One region of the Neobacillus sp. Fa239 genome, then DNA from elsewhere that is predicted to be linked to it. Evidence: riboswitches for the same ligand, from Rfam matches in the RefSeq annotation. Region 1 holds a riboswitch; the other holds the start of a gene.
What was found. Region 1 has a riboswitch for S-adenosylmethionine ahead of ACZ5XR_RS17770 (LLM class flavin-dependent oxidoreductase). Riboswitches for the same ligand answer to the same signal wherever they lie in the genome.
Positions count from the first base shown of each region.

Region 1 (4,671 bases):
CAGTTTAATGATGACAGGAATATATAAACAGTCGAAAATGATTATCAAACAACATGTTCACGCCGATCATCATGATGTCGTAATTCTTGATGGTTTTGGGATGACGTCTGTCATTAATAAATTTCAAAGAATATTGGGAATCAAAATCCCTGAAAAGTTTAAGGGCCATTTAAACATTCCAGAGAAAGATAGGCCGGTCGTTTTTCTCACTCATATGGAGCACCATTCCAACCAAACTTCCTGGCTGGAGACGATTTCTGATGTAGTCATTATGTCTCCAGATGAAAATGGATTGGTTGATTGCAGGCAGCTTGAGGAGCTGCTCATAAAATATAAAGATCGTCGAATTAAAATCGGTTCATTTTCAGCCTGCTCCAATGTAACGGGGATTCAAACACCCTATCACCAATTGGCCAAAATAATGCATCTGCATGGGGGACTCTGTTTTGTGGACTTTGCGGCATCTGCTCCATATGTCCAAATGGATATGCATCCGGAAGATCCTTTGGAAAAATTAGATGCGATCTTTTTTTCACCGCACAAGTTTTTAGGCGGACCAGGTTCTAGTGGTGTCTTAGTGTTCGACAGCCGTCTATATATAAACCAAGTACCTGACCATCCAGGTGGAGGTACGGTAACATGGACTAATCCCTGGGGAGAACATCACTATTATCCCGACATTGAGATTAGAGAGGATGGTGGAACACCGGGTATTCTCCAAGCAATCCGCACTGCACTCGTCTTAAATTTAAAAGATCAAATGGGAGTCAAAAATATAATAGCAAGGGAAAAAGAATTATTATCTATCTTATTGAAAGAAATGAAAGAAATTTCGGGTGTTCACATATTAGAAGGGCAAATTGAGGATCGAATCGGGATTGTTTCCTTTTACATTGAAAATATTCACCATAATTTAGTTGTCCGGTTGTTAAATGATCGGTTCGGCTTTCAAGTTAGAGGGGGATGTTCCTGTGCAGGTACCTATGGTCATTATTTATATGATATCGACCCGACTGCATCCAAACTGATAACCGATAAAATTGATCAAGGTGATTTGTCGGAAAAACCTGGTTGGATAAGGGTTTCCCTTCATCCTGTTATGACGAATGAAGAAATCATTAAATTTGTGCAAGCGATTAAGGAGATTACAAGTTATATTGATGTTTGGGGTAAGGATTATATTTATGATTCCTCAAGTAATGATTATTTTTACGTCCATCATGAAAGAGAAGACATGTCCCTGCTTTTTCGATTTAAATAATATAAAAAGAGGCATACCGATGCCTCTTTTATGATATGACCTAAAATGTCAACGGCTGATATGTTGGGGCATATGCTAATCAAATAAAGGAGGGGGTAACATGATTCACACTGTAAAACCCGGTGAAACCCTTGGAAGCATTTCAGCAGATTATCGAGTCAGCCTTCATCAGCTTTATGCAGCAAATCCGGGGATTGGCCATTTAATGGTGGGCCAAAGGATTCAAATTCCCGGTTTGCCAAACCCCAATTCTATCCCTTATTCTATCCAAATATCGATTGGGAAGCGAAGGCTTGCCTTATTCCAAAATGGTAAATTAGCCAGAGTTTATCCAATTGCGGTAGGTAAAATGTTGACCAATACACCAGCTGGTGAATTTGTCATTGTCAATCGTGAATTGAATCCAGGTGGCCCATTTGGAGTCATGTGGCTGTCTTTATCGAAACAGGGCTACGGTATACATGGTACCAATGATCCAAGTTCGATTGGGAAAGCAGTCTCGCATGGTTGTGTAAGAATGTATAACCGGGATGTTCTTCAGCTTGCAGAGCTCGTTCCTAATGGAACGAGAGTTGTCATTCAGCAATAATTGATAAGTATTAATTGACAATATCAAATATTTGTACTATTATCACATTAAATAATTAATTATTTCGAAAAACTAATAATTTAATAATTCTTCTTATAAAGAGAGGTGGAGGGACTGGCCCTTTGAAGCCTCGGCAGCAGGTTCTTAAGAATACTGTGCCAAATCCATCAAACATTTATGTTTGAAAGATAGGAAGAGAGAAAAAGGCTCTCTTCTAGTTATGAAGTGAGTTTTTTTATTTAGCAAAAAACCAACTTTATTGGTTGGAAAAGTAGAGATTAGAAGAGGAGAGAGAAACCATGAAATTTGGATTTTGGCTACCGATTTTTGGAGGATGGTTAAGAAATGTTGAGGATGAAAAGATGCCGCCAACATTTGATTACGCCAAAACGGTGATCCAATCGGCAGAAAAATGGGGTTATTCCACCACATTAATAGCGGAATTATATTTGAATGATATAAAAGGACCTGAGTCGGATTCACTTGAAGCATGGTCGACAGCGGCTGCTCTTGCGGCTGTTACAGAAAAAATCGAAATCATGACAGCAGTTAGACCTGGATTCCATAATCCGGCAGTTACAGCGAAAATGGCGGCTAATATTGATCAAATCAGCAAGGGAAGATTCACGTTAAATGTTGTTTCTGCCTGGTGGGAAGAAGAAGCCCGTCAGTACGGCGGAATCTTTACTGAGCATGATGAACGATATGACCGCACGAAAGAATTTATAGATGTATTAAAGGGCTTTTGGACAGAAGAAACGTTTTCATATGATGGTAAATTTTATCAAATTAAGGATGCAAAACTTTCACCAAAACCTATTCAACGTCCTAATCCAATCTTGTATGCTGGAGGAGAAAGCCCAAAAGGAAAGCAGACCATTGTTGAGAAGTGTGATGCCTATGTGATGCACGGTGGAACAGTTGCAGAAATTGAGAAAAAAATCAGTGAAATGAAATCGTTACGGGAACAAACTGGGAATCCTGAACTGAACTCTTTTGGGATGGCGGCATATGTCATTTGCCGGGAAACGGAAGAGGAAGCAATTGCGGAATTGGCAAGAATCACTGATGTAAAAGAATCAAGTGGCTATGCTGGTTTTAAAGATTTTACAAGCAAATCGCAGCTTGAGCAGAAAATTCAGCTTCAGGATTATTCTGTTTCTAATCGCGGATTACGCCCAAATTTGGTGGGTACGCCTTCACAAATTGCTGAACGAATTTTACAATATGAACAAGCAGGTCTTGACCTATTACTTCTTCAATTTTCACCGCAGCTTGAAGAAATGGAACAGTTTAGCAAGCTGGTAATGCCGCTGGTAGAGGAAAAACGAAAGCAGCTAGCCTAGATTTTCAGAATGAGAGGGGATTTTAAATTGAGTAAAGTTTATATTATCCATGAGAATGAGGAATGGACCGTACACCTCACAAAACGTTTAGAAGAACTGGAAGTACCTTATGAAGAATGGCATTTAGATAGCGGCAGACTAGATTTATCAAAAGAGCCGCCTGAAGGTGTTTTTTATAGCCGAATGAGTGCATCATCGCATACGAGGAACCATCGATTTGCGCCAGAGTTTACCGCACAGGTTCTAGCCTGGCTTGAAGCCCATGGGCGCAAGGTGTTTAACGGCTCACGAGCACTCCAGCTTGAGGTTAGTAAGGTACTGCAATATTTAGAATTAAATAAACATGGTATTGTAACACCGCGTACAATCGCTGCCGCAGGCATTGGGCAAATTCTTGAAGCTTCAGGAGAGTTTATCGGGGCACCGTTTATCACCAAGCACAACCGTGCCGGAAAAGGGCTTGGCGTTCAATTGTTCCAAACTGTTGAGTCGCTAAGGGCATATGTTGAAGGACCTGAATTCGAAGAGCCGGTCGATGGAATAACATTGATTCAAGAATACATTCAATCACCTGAAAGCTATATAACCCGCTGTGAGTTTGTTGGAGGGAAGTTTGTTTATGCAGTGAAGGTTGATACCTCGGAAGGGTTCCAATTATGTCCTGCCGATGCTTGCCAAATTGGTGATTTATTTTGCCCAGTTGGGGAGCAGGTGGAGGAAAAGCCGAAATTCCAAATTATTGATGGTTTTTCAGATCCGATTATTGAAAAATATGAGCAGGTGCTGGCAGCTAATCATGTACAGGTGGCCGGTATCGAATTTATCCGTAATGAAGCTGGTGAGATATTCACCTATGATATAAACACAAATACGAATTATAATTCAGATGCGGAAGCAAAAGCCGGGAAATATGGAATGCTCGAATTAGCAATATTCTTAAAAAATGAGTTACATAAATTGAATTCTTAACTAGTTTTATAAAAATCATTAAAGAGAAGCTCCCCAAAATTGGAGAGCTTCTTTTTACAGAACACGAAAATTCCATTCTTTTGAGAGATGCTTTAAGAGCATGACTCCGGCGGAGCTATTACCGTGTTTATCAATCGCCGGTCCATATAATCCGATACCCCAGCTTGGTGACCTCAGTTCTTGCCCTTTTGCATTAGGTGGGATAGCTGCCATAATTCCTCCGGAAACACCACTTTTTGCAGGGATACCAACAAATGCAGCGAATCGGCCTGAATAATCGTACATACCACAGGTGTACATTAATGTTTTTGTTAAACTGGCTACTTCTTGAGAAAAAATCGAATCTTTTGAATAAGGGTGGATGCCGTCCATCGCTAAAATCAGTCCGATCTGTGCTAATTCTGAAATGTTCAGCTCAATGGAACAAAGTTTTAAATAAACCTCGATAGCTTCTTCAACATCACCAAGCAGGTATCCCGTTTCCTTCAGCCAGTACGCAAGTGAGC
Region 1 covers NZ_AP041611.1:3,641,658-3,646,328, reverse strand. Annotated here, with positions in the region: gene ACZ5XR_RS17780 (aminotransferase class V-fold PLP-dependent enzyme) at 1-1,261, shown strand, start outside; gene ACZ5XR_RS17775 (L,D-transpeptidase family protein) at 1,362-1,850, shown strand; SAM riboswitch class I at 1,941-2,045, shown strand; gene ACZ5XR_RS17770 (LLM class flavin-dependent oxidoreductase) at 2,150-3,196, shown strand; gene ACZ5XR_RS17765 (ATP-grasp domain-containing protein) at 3,224-4,165, shown strand; gene ACZ5XR_RS17760 (glutaminase) at 4,220-4,671, opposite strand, start outside.

Region 2 (4,671 bases), 1.2 Mb from region 1:
CTTGTTGACCATACTCTTCTAAAAAAAAAGAAAAGACCGGTAGGGTCTCCCGAGTTGCCGTATCATATCAATGTATAACGTGCCAAGGTCTCTGACTCCAGAGAGGTTTTATCCTTCTCGCCTCTAACGAACGATAAAATGTAGCTTTCTGCTGTGCTTAAGGCATCAGCCCTCTCGATTTACTAACATTATGGAGCTCAATCCCTTCAACCATTTGGCTTTCGGCCCGCTGTCGGGTAGAAAACAAGCGCGCGCAATCAATATTTATAGATTCACGTTTCTTGTAGCCCCCCTACGATCCCGGACGGTCGGATTTCCCGAGTCCGGTTCTGACCTTGGACTGCATCACATACTCGCCTTCCCAAATAACCGCAGGGTTAAATGTTGGTACACATATTCCCCCATCAACTATTGGTTTACTTGTATGCTAGTCTATGAACAAATAATAAAAGCTCAGTGTCTTTGAAGTTCTGACTGCCCAAGTGCCCAGAGGTCCTTCGCTCCAACATAGGTGTTACCTTGATGGAAGTGCAATTTTCTTACACTTAAGAAGGCATTACCCTTCCCTCATCGCTACTACGACCTCATGCGCCAGTCCTAAATCATCCTACCATTTTCTATTAGCCTCTTATATGATAGGTCTTTATTGGTTAGTACCTTCCCAATTTGAAGTAGGACCTTCCCGTCGTTATCTCTGAGAATCTTTCCACAGATGCCAGAACCCATACCCCGGCTGCTCTTACGGTGCATTTGACCGTTTCTTCCCGTAAGACATCGGTCTTCCCCCGTTAGGCAAAGGTCGAGGCTATGCAAAACATCCCTCGAACAGTTTCTTAGAGGGGCGTAGATTTCGGGATTGCAGTATTCGTTAAATCCTTCTGGCCTCTGTGTTTGCTCGCCACACAGACTGTTCCGACCTTTTTCTCTCTGTGTAGAATAGGCCGCCGTGACTTTTACTTCCAAGCAGAACGTAGTTCGTTACCTCCCCACGCATTGGATATGCTAGTCATCCGAATCGGTCAATTGATGACAGGAGACTTTCACTCCATAAGATTCTCAGCCTTGACGGCTGCTCCACCTAACTGTCTACGCTTAAAGACTAAAGTTACCTTTAGCCCTCCAAGACTCGCTACGAGCGAATGGCTAGTTCTTACTCGGCGGGAATCCCACCCGTTATATGATACGACCTATGCTCGGCCGCACAAGCACCCGTTAGAACAACAAGCTAATATATTATTAGGTGAATGTTTTTTTTTTTATTTAATTCTTTTATTGATCTTCTCAACGCAGATCTATCTTTTTTTCCTAGGACCTACAATTAATTTGATTGCTGTTTTATTTTCATTATTGATTAAAACATCTGTAAATGCAGGAACAAAAACCAGATTAACACCGCTAGGAGCTACGAATCCTCTTGCAATCGCAATGGCTTTAATCGCTTGATTTAAAGCACCAGCTCCAATCACTTGAATCTCTGAATTTCCTCTTTCACTTAATACACCTACAATTGCACCTGCAACTAAATTCGGATTTGACTTTGATGATACTTTTAATACATTATCCATATAAATTTTTCCCCCTGTTATATAATCGCTTGATATGATCACTAGAAAGAATGTAATTAACGTATCTTTAATAATATTCAAATTCAAATCAAGCAGAACTATTGAACTGATTCCTTTAATCTTTTTTGTGTTATCCTGCCCCTTTACTCGAATAAAAAATTAAGCATCCCTTGTTAAAGGAATGCCCCCTTTAGTTTAACAAGGGCAATACGCATTTTATCAAATGATTTCTTACCAATGTACTAGTTTTAGGATTGACGAATAATTATCCTTCTGATATATTATTATAAATAATTAAAGTCCGAATATTAAAAACTCTTATCCAGAGTGGCGGAGGGACAGACCCTATGAAGCCCAGCAACCTTCAAGTTTTACTTGAAAAGGTGCCAATTTCTACAGAATTATTTCTGGAAGATAAGGGGAGGAATGCAATAGTTATGACCTCTTCTTATTTATTATAGAAGAGGTTTTTTTGTGTTTGTAATATAAACGAGGAAATAATAAAAAGTTAATGACTATTAGGGGACGATGAGATGAAGGGTGTAAACTTTAGAGAGAGTTCATTAGCATCAAATACGTTAGTAAAAACAAACTTAAAAAATACAACTCAACCTGCAGTCTCAGGTACTAAAATGACTAATACTTATGATAATAAAACTGAACCAGTAGTCGAAATCTCCAGTGAAAATAATTTTTGTAGTATTTATGTCAACAAGTATAGAATGAATAAAGAAGTTGGGTTTGGAAGAAAGCTGCTTCAGATCCTTGAAGATTTTCAACTTTATTATAGGCATATACCGACGGGGGTTGATGCTCTTCATCTTGTTTTACATGAAAATCAATTAGATCAGATAATAGAAAGTGAACTAATACAACGTATTAGTACGGAACTTTCGGCAGATAAAGTGACTATTGAACGTAATCTTGCTTTAATTATGCTTATCGGAGGAAAAAAGCATCATAATGTCGACAGCATTGCCAGAGCAACGAGGGCTCTTGAAAAAAAAAGAATTAATATTGAAATGATACATATGAATCAAGGACCATCTCAGATAAGTTTAGTATTTGGCGTGAAGGCTCATGATGAAAAAAGAGCTGTTGCAGCAATCCATAATGAATTTTTTGCAAGTGTGTCAGTTTGAAATATTAATGATTTCCAACAGGTAATAAAAGGGCATCTAATTATGATTAATAGATGCTCCTTTTCTTTTTGTTTTCATTAACGATATCTTCCTATTAAATTAACCTGCCATTTAGTCCAATAAAAAAGGGATTGCCGCAGCGTTCCCGTTCTTAACCACAAGCACTCGAATAGCTTAATAAGAAGTATCTATATCTTGGTATCAAACAACGAAATTTGTTCTGTTGCAATTTTTACATATGAACCAATAGGATAATTGTTTCCAGTTAATTCGAAAATGACTATGTTACTTCCCATTCTCAGGACTGAAAATCCATCAGATTCAACCGATTCCAATACTCCTGATAAATAAATATGATTATCATCACTTGTTATTTGGCTAATTTCTTCATCAATATCAATAATTTGCTTTCCCCATTCCAGAATTCCTGGAATATCAATCTCTATAAAATATTCGAAATTCAATATTGGTTTAGTTCCAACCCATTTTCCTTCGGCACTGCCATATGGCGAATTAAACTTTACAATATAACCATCTTCTAATTCTTTAATATACTTGACTACTATTATTTTCATTTTTATTCACCTATTACATTGGTCTTTTCTTCTAAAATTCAATATAAATCTTGTTTTTCCTTGTTCAACTATTCTGCTTCGTTAGCTCAACAAGCATAAAGTAGGGAAACCTTTCTCAAGGCTTCCCCCTTATCAAACCGTACGTGCCCTATTAAGGCATACGGCTTACCAAATGTTACAATTTAATCAAGAGGATGCATTCCAGCCATTTTGCATCTTTTGGACACGGTGAGGTGTGAAATACTCCTCACCTTTTGCTTTTGCTCGTTTGATTCGATTCTGAATGTCTCTTTTAACTTTTCTGGACATATCACTTAGGTATTGTTCCTTTGTGTATCCATATGCTTTATTTAAATATAGCCAATAAGTTGGAATCAGATTGATGTTAAGAAAGAAGGCATTATTCCAAATACTTTGCATCTTCATCCCTTTTCTTTGGGAAGGATGTCTATGAATAAAAGCTACTCTTAGTCTTTTCCTTATGTATCCATCTAAAGATTTCAGGGTTCTTCGAACCCACCTTGTAATACAGTGGTTTGGAATCCCTCGACTAATATTATCTTTTATAGCATTAACTATAGTTAGGTAATAGTTGACCTTCCCTCTGATAATTGGGTTCACTCGCTCAATCCACTCTTCCTTACTCAGCGTAAGCGTTTTACGGGTCTTGTCCTTTATTTTCGACCGAAAATCTTTGACGGATTCTTCCTTTGGAGTTACATGAAATTCTAGCTTGTTATCTTTCTTACCTTTTCTCCAGTGATGGAACGTGAAACCTAGAAAATCAAAATCATCCTTCTTAAAGTTGACGATTTTAGTCTTTTCTTTAGATATCTCAAGTCCAAGTTCTTTCAACTTATCCCTAGTTATAGAAGCTGCACTCTCGATGCTATCTTTCGATTTTGCAAAGAGGAGAAAATCATCCGCATAGCGGACAAAACGAATGTTGTTCAAGTCCCATTCCCAGTCAAGTTCATTTAAATACACATTTGCTAAAAGTGGTGAAATTACACCACCTTGAGGGGTTCCATAATCCGAGTGGATTAGTTTGCCTTCTTCCATGTGTCCAGCCTTCAGCCATTGTTCAACCAACCCTAGGACCGTACGGTCCGAAACATATTTCTTAAGAACTTCGATTAGTTTCTTATGAGGGATATTGTCAAAGAATCCTTTTATATCACAATCGTAGATATGATTGTAGTCTTGCTCAATATTCCACAGAATTATTTGTAAAGCTCTTTGAACTCCACGATTCGGTCTGTAACCTACTGACCAACTATGAAATAGATTATCTTCAAATTTGGGCTGAAGTACGTTCACTACACTTTGTTGTACAATGCGATCTTCAATTGTTGGTATTCCAAGTGGTCGTTTCTTCCCATTCTTCTT
Region 2 covers NZ_AP041611.1:2,467,960-2,472,630, reverse strand. Annotated here, with positions in the region: gene ACZ5XR_RS11865 (stage V sporulation protein S) at 1,293-1,565, opposite strand; SAM riboswitch class I at 1,881-1,986, shown strand; gene ACZ5XR_RS11860 (ACT domain-containing protein) at 2,099-2,707, shown strand; gene ACZ5XR_RS11855 (hypothetical protein) at 2,896-3,282, opposite strand; gene ltrA (group II intron reverse transcriptase/maturase) at 3,469-4,671, opposite strand, start outside.
Region 2: it holds a riboswitch for S-adenosylmethionine, as region 1 does, so the genes downstream of both, ACZ5XR_RS11860 (ACT domain-containing protein) here and ACZ5XR_RS17770 (LLM class flavin-dependent oxidoreductase) in region 1, are expected to answer to the same signal.